Regions from separate parts of the Faecalibacterium taiwanense genome, predicted to be linked through region 3. Evidence: predicted binding sites of a transcription regulator. Region 3 holds the regulator's gene; each other region holds the start of a gene.
What was found. Region 3 encodes HrcA, which represses chaperone genes, less so after heat shock. Its sites were predicted from a motif close to TGTTAGCACTCNNNNNNNNNGAGTGCTAACA; they were not measured.

Region 1 (4,474 bases), 860 kb from region 3:
GGTGCCCCACCAGATAGGCCACCCGGTCGATCTGCGCCGCCGTCATGCCAGTATCCGCCAGAAATTCCCGCACCAGCGGGGCACTCTCCTGCTCCTGATACTTTCCATTGGTGTTACTGCAATGGTAGGATCGCATATTTACTGATTTCTGTATCTGTTCAGGACAGCATCCGGGATATGGCAGTAACTGCAGTCTTCAGGGTGCCGTTCCAGATGGTGCTGATGCTCCTCAGCGCTCCGGACATAATTTGTCAGCGGCAGCACTTCCAGCATGATCTTGTCCCGGTCCTCCCGGCCGTTTATAAAAGCTCTTGCTTCTTCCAGATGTCTGGGATCTGTACTGTACAGCCCTGTCCGGTACTTTTTTCCAACGTCCACGCCCTGTTTGTTCAGGCTGTAGGGGTCGATGATCTCAAACAGGTGTGCCATCAGTTCTGAAATGCTTGTGTTTTTCTCATCATAGACCACTTTTACGCATTCTGCATATCCATCGTATGGGCCATCCAGAGAACTCGTTGTTCCGTTGGCTCTGCCGGCTTCAGTCATCTGTACACCAGGCACTGTGTCAAAAAAATGCTGTACGCCCCAAAGGCATCCGCCTGCGATATAGACCGTTTCCATCTTGATTTTCCCCTTCCTGTTGATCATATATCAGCTTTGCTCCTATTCTACCACGCTTTTCCACTGTCGGAAAGATATCGGAAAACAAAAATGGCCCCGGAGGGCTTATCGCAGCTCTCCGGGGCCGCCTTATGCAGAGTGATTTTCTCTCGATGGGCTTCCAGAAATGCTTTGCTGTAATCAGCTTGCATGAACCACAGCGGAAGAACCCTCATAAGATACAGAAAAGATTTCTGTATTTTTCTTGACAGTTTTCCCATATTCTGTTTTAATACATCTGATAAAAGGGAGTAAAGGGCAGTGTTCCGGCTTATTCTTCGGGAGACTGCTGCATGGCAGCGTCATCACGGCAGAAATGCCCGATGTCATGTGTTCGCTTGAGACTTTTGTCACAGACAAGGTGCTGTGGCAGGAGTCTCTTTTTCTTGTCACCGTACCGGAGCACAATAGGAGGCAAGAAAACTATGAACTTTCTGAACACATTCGCAAGTCTGTTTTCCAATTTTGGAAACCTGACTTGGCAGATGGTGGTGATGTGGGGCATTGGTGCATTGCTCATCTACCTTGCCATCGCCAAAAAAATGGAGCCGAGCCTGCTTTTACCCATGGGCTTTGGTGCCATTCTGGTCAATCTTCCGCTGTCCGGTGCCATCACGCAGGGCGATACCGTAGGCCCCATTTCTGCCCTGTTTGAAGCAGGCATGTCCAACGAGCTGTTTCCCCTGCTGCTTTTCATCGGCATTGGTGCTATGATCGACTTTGGCCCCCTGCTGGAAAAACCGTGGCTCATGCTCTTTGGTGCCGCAGCGCAGTTTGGTATTTTCTTCACCCTGTTTCTGGCAGGCTTCTTCTTTGATTTGAAGGATGCTGCTTCCATCGCTGTCATTGGTGCAGCGGACGGTCCCACCGCCATTTTTGTAGCTAACACCCTCAACTCCCAGTACCTTGGTGCCATCATGGTGGCAGCGTACAGTTACATGGCTCTGGTGCCCATCGTGCAGCCGCCGGTCATTAAACTGCTGACCACCCAGAAGGACCGCCGCATCCGGATGCCCTATGAAAAGGGCAATGTCAGCCAGCTGACGAAGATTCTGTTCCCCATTGTGGTAACCATCATTGCCGGTATGGTAGCTCCTGCCAGTGTAGCTCTAGTTGGTTTTCTGATGTTCGGCAACCTGCTGCGGGAGTGCGGCGTACTGAACGCCCTCAGCGAAACCGCGCAGAATGTGCTGGCAAACCTCATCACCATCGTGCTGGGCCTGACCGTGGCCGGACAGATGACCGCTGACAAGTTTGTCCGGCCCGATACCCTGCTCATCCTTGCACTGGGTCTGGTAGCCTTCGTTTTTGATACCGCAGGCGGCGTGCTGTTTGCAAAGCTGCTGAACCTGTTCCTGCCCGAAGGCAAAAAACTGAACCCGATGATCGGTGCAGCCGGCATCTCCGCCTTCCCCATGAGCGGCCGTGTGGTCAACAAGATGGGATTGGAAGAAGATAACCAGAATTTCCTGCTGATGTACTCCATCAGCGTCAACGTTTCGGGGCAGATCGCATCCGTCATTGCAGGCGGCCTGATTCTGACCCTGATGGCTTAACGGAGGTACACTTATGCTTCATCTTTCTTCGTGGATGACCACCCTGCCCATGATGCTCATCGGCATGGTCGGCATTCTTCTCGTCATTGGTGTTATTGTCCTGGCTGTGATGCTGCTCAACCGGCTGACAAGTCGGAAATAATTCACCCCATCAAGTAGAAACGAATTTACGGCGAAATATCGCTATAAATATGATGCACAGGCCTTCTAAAACTGTGATTTTGTGACAACTTGGTGTCACTTCAATAAAGAACCCGCTTTCACTTCAATTTGATGTTGAAAGCGGGTTCTTTTCGCTTTTATGCGTGTTTGACGGCGGTTTCAAAAAGATTGACTGCTGCGTCCTCTTGCGTGTCGGTGTTGTGGGTACCACGCTTTTTCACTTCCGAAAAGATGTCAGAATACAAAAACCCCCGAAGAGCTTTTTACGGTTCTCCGAGGGTTGGTTCTATGCGCCGGTGTTCCTCACACCGATGCACAAACGTTATTCGATTTCAATGAGATTGGGATTCGCAGGCAGAGCCTTCTGCTGCTGCGGTGCGGGCAGTACGATGTGCAGGATGCCATCCTCGAACTTTGCGTGGATGTCCTCCTTCTTCACGGCATCACCCACATAGAAGCTGCGGGCACAGGTACCGGAGAAGGTCTCACGGCGCAGATAACGGCCATTGTTGTCCTTCTCGTCATTGGAGTGGTTGCGGACGGCCTGAATGGTCAGGTAGCCGTCACTCAGCTCCATCTGAACGTCTTCCTTCTTGCAGCCGGGCAGGTCAACAGCCACATCATAGTTGCCATCGGCGGTCTGCTTCACATCGGTTTTCATCATGTTTGCGCCGCGCTTGCCGAAGGTCTCACGCTCTTCACGATTCATTGCACGCTCCAGCGCACCGTCGTTCCAGAACGGATCAAAGAAATCATCGAACAGATTTTCATGGAAAACAGCAGGCATAAACATAAAACAACCCTCCAATCCCGGCGTTCGGGTCGGGCATAAAATCAAGATCGTGCATCAGAAGCGGAGTCTTCCCGGGAGCCTTGCGGTTCCCTCATGCCCCTTTCTCCTGAGCACGCCACTGTTATAACACTGTTTATTAGCAGTGTCAATAGTAGAGTGCTAAAATTCACAAAAGAATAATACTTTTATAATATTTCATGCAATTCTCGGCAAAATCGTTTGCACTGGATTCAATTTTTTCTTCTCCAATCGTAGTCTTTCGCTGTGACAGAACGGATGCAAGCCGTTTTTTCAGAACCAGGCGATCCATTGCCCGCGTAAACAATGCAGTTATCAAAAAGTCTCTCTGTCCTTGCAGCGTCTTGCGTTCTGCCGGTCCACCCGCTATAATAATGTAGAAACCGAGATGAAAAGAGCGTGATATTGTGGAAGAGACCGAGATCAGTCATTTTCTCCACATTCTGGTCCGAATGGGCGAAGCTTTACAAAACAGCGGCGCAGAAGTATTCCGCGTTGAGGACACTTTGAACCGGATCGCAATCGCCTATGGGGCAGAAGATGTGAATGTATTCGTGATCACATCCAGCATCGTGGTCACGCTTACCATGCCCTCGCTGCCGCCGCAGACCGAGACCCGCCGCCTGCGTCACGCTGCCAGCAATGACCTGCTGACATTGGAAAAGCTCAATGCGCTCAGCCGCCGTATCTGCACAGCGCCTCCTTCCATAGAAGAGTTTCAGCGCCAGCTGAATGCCATTCTGGCACAGCATCCGGACCCAAGACTGCATCTTGCCGGCAGTGTGTTGGCTGCTTCCAGTTTTGCCATCTTCTTTGGTGGAAATCTCTGGGACGGCCTGCTGGCCGGCGGCATTGCCGTTCTGATTTGCTGGATGGAGCGCTATCTCTCGCCTTTTTGTATGAATGGCGTAGAATTTCAGTTTATAGCATCATTTCTCAGCGGTGTCTCCACTCTGCTGCTCTGCCGCTTTGGGATGCAGTTTCATGCCGATAAAGTTCTGATTGGTATCATCATGCTGCTGATTCCCGGCATCATGCTGACAAATTCCATCCGGGACATCTTACTTGGGGACATTATTTCCGGCTCTCTTCGACTGGTGGAAGCCATTCTGATGGCCGCCACCCTTGCACTCGGCATGATGGCCGCCATCTGGTTGATGGGAGGAATTTCCGCATGATACAGGTTTTTTCGCAGTTGCTCAGTGCTGCCCTTGGTTCGGTCGGTTTCGGACTGATCTTCAATCTGAACCGGCGCTACTTACTCGCCGCCGGTGTAGGCGGACTT
Region 2 (4,474 bases), 160 kb from region 3:
TCCATCGGCGTGATGAAGGCTTACTCCTCCTGCGTGGGTGACGGCCCCTTCGCTGCCGAGCTGGCTATGACCGAAGAGGAAAAGCACGACCTGCGTGAGGCTGGCCACGAGTACGGTGCAGCCACCGGCCGTCCCCGCCGCGTTGGCCCCATCGATCTGGTGGCAAGCCGCTACGGCGTGTTCTGCCAGGGCTGCGATGAAGTTGCTCTGACCCTGCTGGACGTGCTGGACTACATGGAAAAGATCCCCATGGTCACTGCCTACAAGCTGACCGATGGCAGCACCACCACCCGCTTCCCCATGGGCGAAGCTCTGGACACCGCACAGCCCGTGGTGGAGTACCTGCCCGGCTGGCACTGTGATATCACCGCAGCCCGCAAGTGGGAAGACCTGCCCAAGGAAGCACGCGATTACGTGGAATATCTGGAAAAGGCTGTCGGCTGCAAGATCACCTACATCTCTGTGGGTGCCGAGCGTGAGGCTTATATCCACCACGTATGATCCCCTGCAAAGCTCCTGAATGATTCAGAAAAGGAAGCGTCACAGATGTTTGATATCATTACCGACAGCGCATGCGACCTGACGCTGGACACTGCCAAACAGCTCCAAATCGAGGTCGTGCCCTTCTATGTCTCGCTGGACGGCGAGCACTACCGCAAAGAAGGCAAGGAGATCGCCGTGCGGGACTTCTACCAGTTCATGGTGGACAACCCTTCGGCCTACCCCAAAACCAGCCTTGCTTCCATTGAGGACTTTGAGCAGGCATTCCGTGCCCATGCTGCTGCTGGCCGGGATGTGCTGTGTCTGGTGTTCACCAGCAAGATGAGCGGCTGTGTGGGCAGCGCCCGCAATGCCCGGGATCTGGTGCTGGAAGATTTCCCCGATGCACGCATTGAGGTCATTGACAGCGCGGCGGCTACCGTTACCGAGTCCACCATGGTGGAAAACGCCGTGGCCATGCGGGACGCAGGCTGCACGCTGGACGAGACCGTGACATGGCTGGAAGCAGAGAAAGCTACCAACCAGATCTTCTTCACGGTAGGCAATCTGGACTATCTCATTAAGGGCGGCCGCATTGGCAAGGTGACGGGCCGTGCAGCCAACATGCTGGGCATCAAGCCGATGATCCTGTTCAAGGATGGCGAGATCTTCTCCGGCGGCGTGGCACGCGGCCGACAGAAGAGCTTTGAAAAAGCGCTGGAACAGCTGATGAACTATCTGGATGCCCACGGCGGCACCCCGGACGACTACCGCATCACCGTAGGCTACGGCTACGACGAAGAGGAAGGCAAGCGCCTGTGGATGCAGACCCGCGCGGCCCTGCGTGCAAAGTACCCCGGCGCACAGTGCGAAGTGGGCCTGTTGCAGATCGGCTGCACCATTGCCGTGCACACCGGCCCCTATGCGCTGGGCATGGGCGTGATGCGCCGCTGGAAAAAGCAGGGCTGAGATCACATTATATGAATTTTTGAACTCCAGAAAATCTATGGATTTTTTGGGGTTCTTTTTTTAGAGCAATGCTTCCCATACAGAGCGTATTCGAGTGGAACAGATTTCTTGACTTTTATGCAATTCTTCTCCACCGGATAAGTTCTCTTTTGCGTGCCAAAAGAGAACCAGAAAGGACGGCGGTGCCCGCAGGGCATGAAAGCCCCAGTGGGGCTTTTAAGCCGCAGACCGGTTTGCGCAGCAAATGCCGCGTGTTCAGCGCGGCAAGGTCTCCGCTACTTTCGAGGCGCGGGAGGCGGCGGGTTGCGGCTCCCTGCGTCTGCTTCGTGCCTTGCGTGGCACTCGCATCCTGCAGGCCGCTGCCCCAACAGCTCCTCCCTGTTTCGGCCGCTGGCCGCGGTCGTCGCCGTTGCAAACTAAGGGCTGCTCGCCCTTAATAATCCCAAAGCGGATGGGCTCCATACAAAAAATCCAAGTCGCTGCGCTAGAGGATTTTTTGTGTTGCGCCGATTTTAAGTCGCTTACGCGACGAACGGTATGGCAAGGCTGCGTGTTTTTTCTAGCAAAAATTATGATTTGCAAACTTTTTATGAACCCTATTGACAAAGTGGGAAAACAGGAGTATAGTTTTAGCAGTCGAACAGATAGAGTGCTAAAACGAGTAAAACCAGTTCGGCAGGAGGTGCTTGAAACCGTGAAACAACTGAAGAATAGCCGCTGCTTCCCGTTCGGCAGCATCTCTGCACCGGGCTTTTAGCAGATGACTATCGTGTCCGCTAAAATAAACCTTCCGGTATGAATGGAGGCTTGACTTTATGAATACCAATCAATATACACAGAAAACGCTGGAGGCTCTGCAGGCTGCGCAACAGCTGGCTGTGGAGTACCAGCACAATCAATTGGAACCTGAACATCTGCTGCACGCCCTCGCTTCGCAGGAGCAGGGCCTGATCCCGCAGCTGCTGCAGAAGCTGAATGTTGATCCCGGCAGCTTTTCTGCCGCCGTGGCTGAAAAGCTTTCGGCTTTGCCCCGGGTCTCCGGCTCCGGCCGTGACCCCGACAAGGTCTATATCTCGCAGGCTGCCGATAAGGTGCTCAGCGCCGCCGCCCGAGAAGCCAAGGCCATGAAGGACGACTATATCAGCGTGGAGCATGTGTTCCTGGGTCTGCTGGACGAGCAGACCCAGAACACCACCGAGTTGTTCCGTGCGTTCAGCATCACGAAAGATAAGTTCCTGCAGCAGCTCACAGCAGTGCGCGGCAACCAGCGCGTCACCAACGACAATCCCGAGGAGACCTACAACGCCCTGCAGAAGTATGGTCAGGATCTGGTAGACCTTGCCCGCAAGCAGAAACTGGACCCCGTCATCGGCCGTGATCAGGAGATCCGCAACGTGATCCGCATCCTGTCCCGTAAGACCAAGAACAACCCCTGCCTGATCGGTGAGCCCGGCGTTGGCAAAACCGCCATTGCAGAGGGCCTTGCACAGCGGATCGTGCGCGGCGATGTGCCCGAAAACCTGAAGGACCGCATCGTGTTCAGTCTGGACATGGGCGCTCTGGTGGCCGGTGCAAAGTACCGCGGCGAGTTCGAGGAGCGCTTGAAGAGCGTGCTGAACGAGGTGAAGAAGAGCGAGGGCAAGATCATCCTCTTCATCGATGAGCTGCACACCATCGTGGGTGCCGGCAAGACCGATGGCGCCATGGACGCAGGCAACCTGCTCAAGCCCATGCTGGCCCGGGGCGAGCTGCACTGCATCGGTGCCACCACGCTGGACGAGTACCGCCAGTATATCGAGAAAGACCCCGCTCTGGAGCGCCGCTTCCAGCCGGTACAGGTGGATGAGCCCACCGTGGAGGACACCATCTCCATCCTGCGCGGCCTGAAGGAACGCTACGAGGTGTTCCACGGCGTGAAGATCAACGACAGCGCCCTGATCGCCGCTGCCACCCTTTCCGACCGCTATATCACGGATCGTTTCCTGCCGGATAAGGCCATCGACCTTGTGGATGAAGCCTGCGCCATGATCAAGACCGAGATGGACAGCATGCCCAGCGAGATGGACGATCTGGCCCACCGCATCACCCAGCTGCAGATCGAGCAGGTGAGCCTGAAAAAGGAGACCGATGCCCTGAGCCAGAGCCGCCTGAAGGATCTGGAAAAGGAGCTGGCCGAGCTGCAGGACAAGTTCCGCAGCATGAAGGCAAAGTGGGAGAACGAGAAGAACGCCATCGGCAAGGTGCAATCCCTGCGTGAGCAGATCGAGCAGACCAATGCCGACATTGAAAAGGCTCAGCGCGAGTACGACCTGAACAAGGCTGCTGAGCTGAAATACGGCAAGCTGCCCCAGCTGCAGAAACAGCTGGAAGAGGAAGAGAAGATCGCCGCCGCCAAGAAGGAGGACAGCCTGCTGCGTGACCGCGTGACCGATGAGGAGATCGCCCGCATCGTGGCCCGCTGGACCGGCATCCCGGTGGAGAAACTGGTGGAGGGTGAGCGCGAGAAGCTGCTGCATCTGGACGATGTGCTGCACCAGCGGGTCATCGGTCAGGACGAGGCTGTGACCAAGGTGAGCGAGGCCATCCTGCGCAGCCGCGCCGGTATCGCCAACCCCAACCGCCCCATCGGCAGCTTCCTGTTCCTCGGCCCCACCGGCGTTGGCAAGACTGAGCTGGCCAAGGCACTGGCACAGGCCCTGTTTGACGACGAGCGCAACATGGTGCGAATCGATATGACCGAGTATATGGAGAAGTTCAGCGTCAGCCGTCTGATTGGCGCGCCTCCGGGATACGTCGGTTACGAAGAGGGCGGCCAGCTGACTGAGGCTGTGCGCCGCAAGCCCTACAGCGTGGTGCTGTTCGATGAGGTGGAAAAAGCCCACCCCGATGTGTTCAACATCCTGCTGCAGGTGCTGGACGATGGCCGCATCACCGACAGTCAGGGCCGCACCGTGGACTTCAAGAACACGGTCATCATCCTCACCTCCAATCTGGGCAGCGACATCATCCTGAACGATCTGGAGCA
Region 3 (4,474 bases):
AGAATGGCACTGTTGGCCTTGGTGGTGCAGTCGGCCACGTCATTTTCAGCCTCGAAAATGGCGGTCTGCAGCGGGTAATGGGACAGCTCATAGGCGGCTGCCGCACCAATGACACCGCAGCCGATAATTGCTACATCCAGCATAAAAACCTCCTGATCGCTCCGTTTGCCGAATAAAAGAAAAAGAGCAGGACAAACAAAAGGGCCTTTCGACTCTCCCCTTGCTTGTTCTGCTCGATCCTCTGAACAAACTTTTATTGTCTTTATGATAATGCGATCTGCACAAGATGTCAAGCGTTTGTTGAAAATTTAAAGCTCATTTTTACCTGTGCAGCCTTTTCCTGCTCTTTGCGGGCGCGGAGGCTTTTGGCAGAGCACGGCCTGCTGCAGCATGGCCTGCAGCGCTGCGCCCGGCCACAAGGCCGGAGCCGAACGCCCAGTGCAGGTTAAAACCGCCGCAGCTGCCTGCGCAGTCCAGCGTTTCGCCCACAAAGTAAAGGCCCGGACAGCCCTTGAACTGGAAGTGCTGATCCACCTCCCGCAGGGCCAGCCCGCCGCCGGTGGTCTGGGCCTGCTTCCAGCTGCAGGGGGTCAGCCCCTCAAAGCGCCAGTGCTTGGCGGTGTGGGCCAGCTTCTGCCACTGTGCGGCGGTGAGCACGGCAGGCGCGTCGCTGTCCTGCAGCCCGGCGGCAGACCACACAGTACGGCCCAGCTTCTGGTTCAGCAGGCCCAGCCAGAAGTCAGCGGCGCTGCCCCCTGCCGTCTGGGCGGCGTGGGCCGCAAACAGGCTGGCAAGTGCGGTTTCGTCCACTGCCGGGAAGAGGTCCAGCTCCACAGCAGGAGCCTTGGGGCCGCGGCCCGGGGCCAGCAGGCCGGACAGCTGCATGATGCAGATGCCGGAAAGGCCGTAATCGGTGAACTGTACCTCGCCGTTCTCGCAGGCAAGCACATGGGTACCGTCCAGCAGGGATGCTGCTGCCTTGGCACGGATGCCAGCCAGCGCTTTGCGGGGCTTTGCGCACTGCAGGGCGGTCAGGCAGGGGTACAGCGGCTCCACCCTGCCGCCGCACTGGGCGGCGAACCGGGTGCCAAAGCCGTCGGTGCCGAACTGCGGCCCTGCCTCGCCGCCCATGGCGCAGATGACGGCATCGGCGCGCAGCGTTTCGGCAGAGCCCTCTGCCGTCTCGAACTGCACGGCGTAGCCGCTGCGGCTCTGGCTCAGGGTGCGCACGGTGCAGCCGGTGCGCAGCTGCACATGGTGCTGCGCAAGGTGATGCTCCAGCAGGGCCAGCACGTCCGCCGCCTGATTGGAGTACGGATACACCCGGCCCGCCTCGTCGGTGCGGGTGTAAAGCCCCAGCGCATGGAACCAGCGCAGCGGGTCGGCGGTATTTACGGCATCCAGCAGCGGACGAAGTGCTGCCGGGTCGGCAGTGAAATACAGCTCCGGTGCAATGCCGGTGTTATCCAGATTGCAGCGGCCATTGCCGGTGGCAAGCAGCTTTTTGCCCGGCTTCGGGTTGCGCTCCAGCACAATGACCTGTGCAGCGGGGGCACTTTGTGCCGCCGCCAGCGCGGCTGTAAGACCGGCGGCACCGCCGCCCAGAATGAGGATGTTCGGCATCCGGACACCTGCCTTTCTCAGTAGAATTTTAGGATCTGTCTTCATAAGCGGGGTGCTGTGCTTATGAAAACGGCTTTTTGTATCATTGTAGCAGAACCCTGCCGGAAACGCAACGAAGAGGCAGCTTTCCGTGCAGGTCTTTTTGCGCGGGGGCAGCAGGTATAAATGGCCCGGCCTGACAGATACTAGTGCTGCAGGCATTTTTAAGGAAACGGAGGAGCAAAAACATGAAAGCAACAGGAATCGTGCGCCGCATCGACGAGCTGGGCCGGGTGGTGATCCCCAAGGAGATCCGCCGCACCCAGCGCATCCGCCGCGGCGACCCGCTGGAGATCTTCACCACAGGCGACGGCGAGGTGATCTTTAAAAAGTATTCGCCCATTGGCGAGATGAACGCAGTGGCGGCCCAGTATACCGAGGTGCTCAGCAAAAGCTTTGCGCTGACCGCACTGGTGGCCGACCGTGACCGCATCCTTACGGTGAGCGGCTCCGGCCGGCGGGAGCTGGCCGACCGCAGCATCAGCCAGCCGCTGGAAAAGCTGATGGATGGCCGCAGGTTGTACCAGAGCGAGGGCATTGCCGAAAAGTGCATCCTGCCCTGCGAAGGCTCGCCCCGAGCAGTGCTGTGTGCCGCACCCATCATTGCGGCAGGCGATGTGACCGGCGTGGTGGCCCTGCTGACCGAAGACCGCACGGCCACGCCGGATGCCGCCCAGCTCAAGGCCGTGAATGTGGCAGCGGCATTTCTGGCAAGGCAGATGGAAGAGTAAAGAACATGCCGGAGCGCTTTCCTTATAATAAGGAGGGCGCTTTCTTCGTTTATGACAGAATTATGAATCTTTTAAAACATTTTTCCAAGGGGCTTGACAGCACCGGAAAATTGGCTATAATGGTCTTAGCACTCAGGAACAAGGAGTGCTAAACAAACAAAGCGAACGCAAAAAGGAGGCAGGCGCTATGACGATGGATGCACGCAAGCAGCGAGTCTTGCAGGCGATCGTGGCGCTGTATGGTCTCGAAGGCGAGCCCGTTGGCAGCAGCGTGCTGGCAAACTACTTTGACATGGCAGTTTCCAGCGCAACGCTTCGCAATGAGATGGCGGCGCTGACAAAGCTGGGTCTGCTGGAGCAGCCCCACACCAGCGCGGGCCGTGTGCCCAGTGCCAAGGGCTACCGTTACTACCTTGATAATCTGCTGACCGACGATCAGCCGCTGGATCGTGTGAGCCGCGCCCGTGTGGATGCGGTGTTCGCAAGCCTTGACCACGAGCCGGAAAAGCTGGCCGCAGGTGCCGCCAAGGCGCTGGCCGCCATCAGCGGCTGCACCGCCGCCATCAGCACCCCGTGTGCCGAGGATCTGTGCATCGCCCACTATGAAGTGGTTCAGGTGGGCCGCAGCGCAGCGGCTGTGCTGGCCGTTACCACGGCCGGTTACGTTCGTACCCGTGTGGCACGGGTGCGCACCGGTCTTTCCCGCGAGAATGCGGCAGCACTTGCCGCACTGCTCAACCGCAACCTTACCTTTGTAGCGCCGGTGGATCTTTCCACCCGGCTGCTGGCAGAGCTGTGCAGCCAGATCGACCCGGAGCTGGTGCCTGTCATCAGCGCGGCGGCTGCCATCCTGCAGGATTCCGTCAAGCCCCACGTATTTCTGGGCGGCGAGCAGTACCTGCTGGACTGGCCCCAGCTGGACGGCAAGGTGGGCGACATCCTCACACTGCTGAACGACGAGGAGCAGGCCGCTGGCCTGATCGCACCTCCGGCAGAACGCAGTGAGAGCGTGCTGCTGGGCGAGGATCTGGAACCGCAGATCCCGGGCCTGTGCATCGTGAGCGACCGGTATCTGGTGGGCGGAGGCCTGTGGGGCTCCATTGCATTGATCGGCCCCACCCGGATGCCCTTCCAGAAGCTGATGCCGCTGCTGCATTACTTTGCAGACCAGCTGGGCGAGGGCATGAGCGGCAAACGAAAAGACACCCCACAGGCTGCCGTACCCCGGCGGACTGTGATCTATAAGGAGGATCTGGAATGAGCGAAGAAGCAAAAAAGACGGCTCCGGCTCAAGAAGCGGAGCAGCCCGAAACGGCTCCCGAGGAAAAGGCCCAGCAGGCAGCACCCGAACAGGAACCTGCTGCTGAAGCTGCCGACCCGAAGGATGACAAGAAGAAGGATGGCGGCTGGTTCAACAAGAAGGCCCGTGAGCTGGAAGCCGTAAAGGCAAAGCTGGACGCGGCCGAAGCCAACGCTGCACAGGCCAAAGACCAGCTGCTGCGCATGGCAGCGGAGTACGAGAACTACCGCAAGCGCTCCACTCGCGAAGCCGACCAGAAGTTCAACGATGGCATTTCCTTTGCGGTGAACCAGATCATTCCCATTCTGGATACGCTGGAGATGGCAGCAAATGCCCCCACCACCGACGAGAACTACAAAAAGGGCGTGACCATGACGCTGGACAAGGCCGCCAAGGCGCTGGATGCCCTCCATGTGGAGGAGATCGAGGCGCTGGGCAAGCCCTTTGACCCCAACTTCATGAACGCAGTGCAGCAGATCCCCGCCCCGGACGGACAGGAGAGCGGCACCGTCATCACGGTCTACCAGAAGGGCTACAAGCTGGGCGATAAGATCGTCCGCCATGCGACCGTTGTAGTGGCCGAATAACAAAGCAGAAACCCGAAAGGGTTTTGAATATAACATCCGCTTAGCAACATTTGAGCATCACATAAACAATAAGAGTTGTTCTTTCGAGAGGAGTTTTCATTATGAGTAAGATCATTGGTATCGATCTTGGTACTACCAACAGCTGCGTGGCTGTCATGGAGGGCGGCGAGCCCGTTGTTATCGCAAACTCTGAG

Region 1: a site for HrcA is predicted at 3,306-3,336, ahead of PXT33_RS06190 (Hsp20/alpha crystallin family protein). Genes of this name have one in related genera too.
Region 2: a site for HrcA is predicted at 2,077-2,107, ahead of clpB (ATP-dependent chaperone ClpB). Genes of this name have one in related genera too.

The regions. Positions count from the first base shown of each region.
Region 1 covers NZ_CP155552.1:1,210,168-1,214,641, reverse strand. Annotated here, with positions in the region: gene PXT33_RS06210 (hypothetical protein) at 1-136, opposite strand, end outside; gene PXT33_RS06205 (peptide-methionine (S)-S-oxide reductase) at 139-621, opposite strand; gene PXT33_RS06200 (sodium ion-translocating decarboxylase subunit beta) at 1,086-2,216, shown strand; gene PXT33_RS06195 (oxaloacetate decarboxylase) at 2,230-2,358, shown strand; gene PXT33_RS06190 (Hsp20/alpha crystallin family protein) at 2,701-3,171, opposite strand; gene PXT33_RS06185 (threonine/serine exporter family protein) at 3,597-4,367, shown strand; gene PXT33_RS06180 (threonine/serine exporter family protein) at 4,364-4,474, shown strand, end outside.
Region 2 covers NZ_CP155552.1:514,023-518,496, forward strand. Annotated here, with positions in the region: gene PXT33_RS02430 (adenylosuccinate synthase) at 1-501, shown strand, start outside; gene PXT33_RS02435 (DegV family protein) at 547-1,449, shown strand; gene clpB (ATP-dependent chaperone ClpB) at 2,265-4,474, shown strand, end outside.
Region 3 covers NZ_CP155552.1:352,424-356,897, forward strand. Annotated here, with positions in the region: gene PXT33_RS01610 (NAD(P)/FAD-dependent oxidoreductase) at 1-143, opposite strand, end outside; gene PXT33_RS01615 (aminoacetone oxidase family FAD-binding enzyme) at 322-1,623, opposite strand; gene PXT33_RS01620 (stage V sporulation T C-terminal domain-containing protein) at 1,851-2,393, shown strand; gene hrcA (heat-inducible transcriptional repressor HrcA) at 2,581-3,654, shown strand; gene PXT33_RS01630 (nucleotide exchange factor GrpE) at 3,651-4,280, shown strand; gene dnaK (molecular chaperone DnaK) at 4,382-4,474, shown strand, end outside.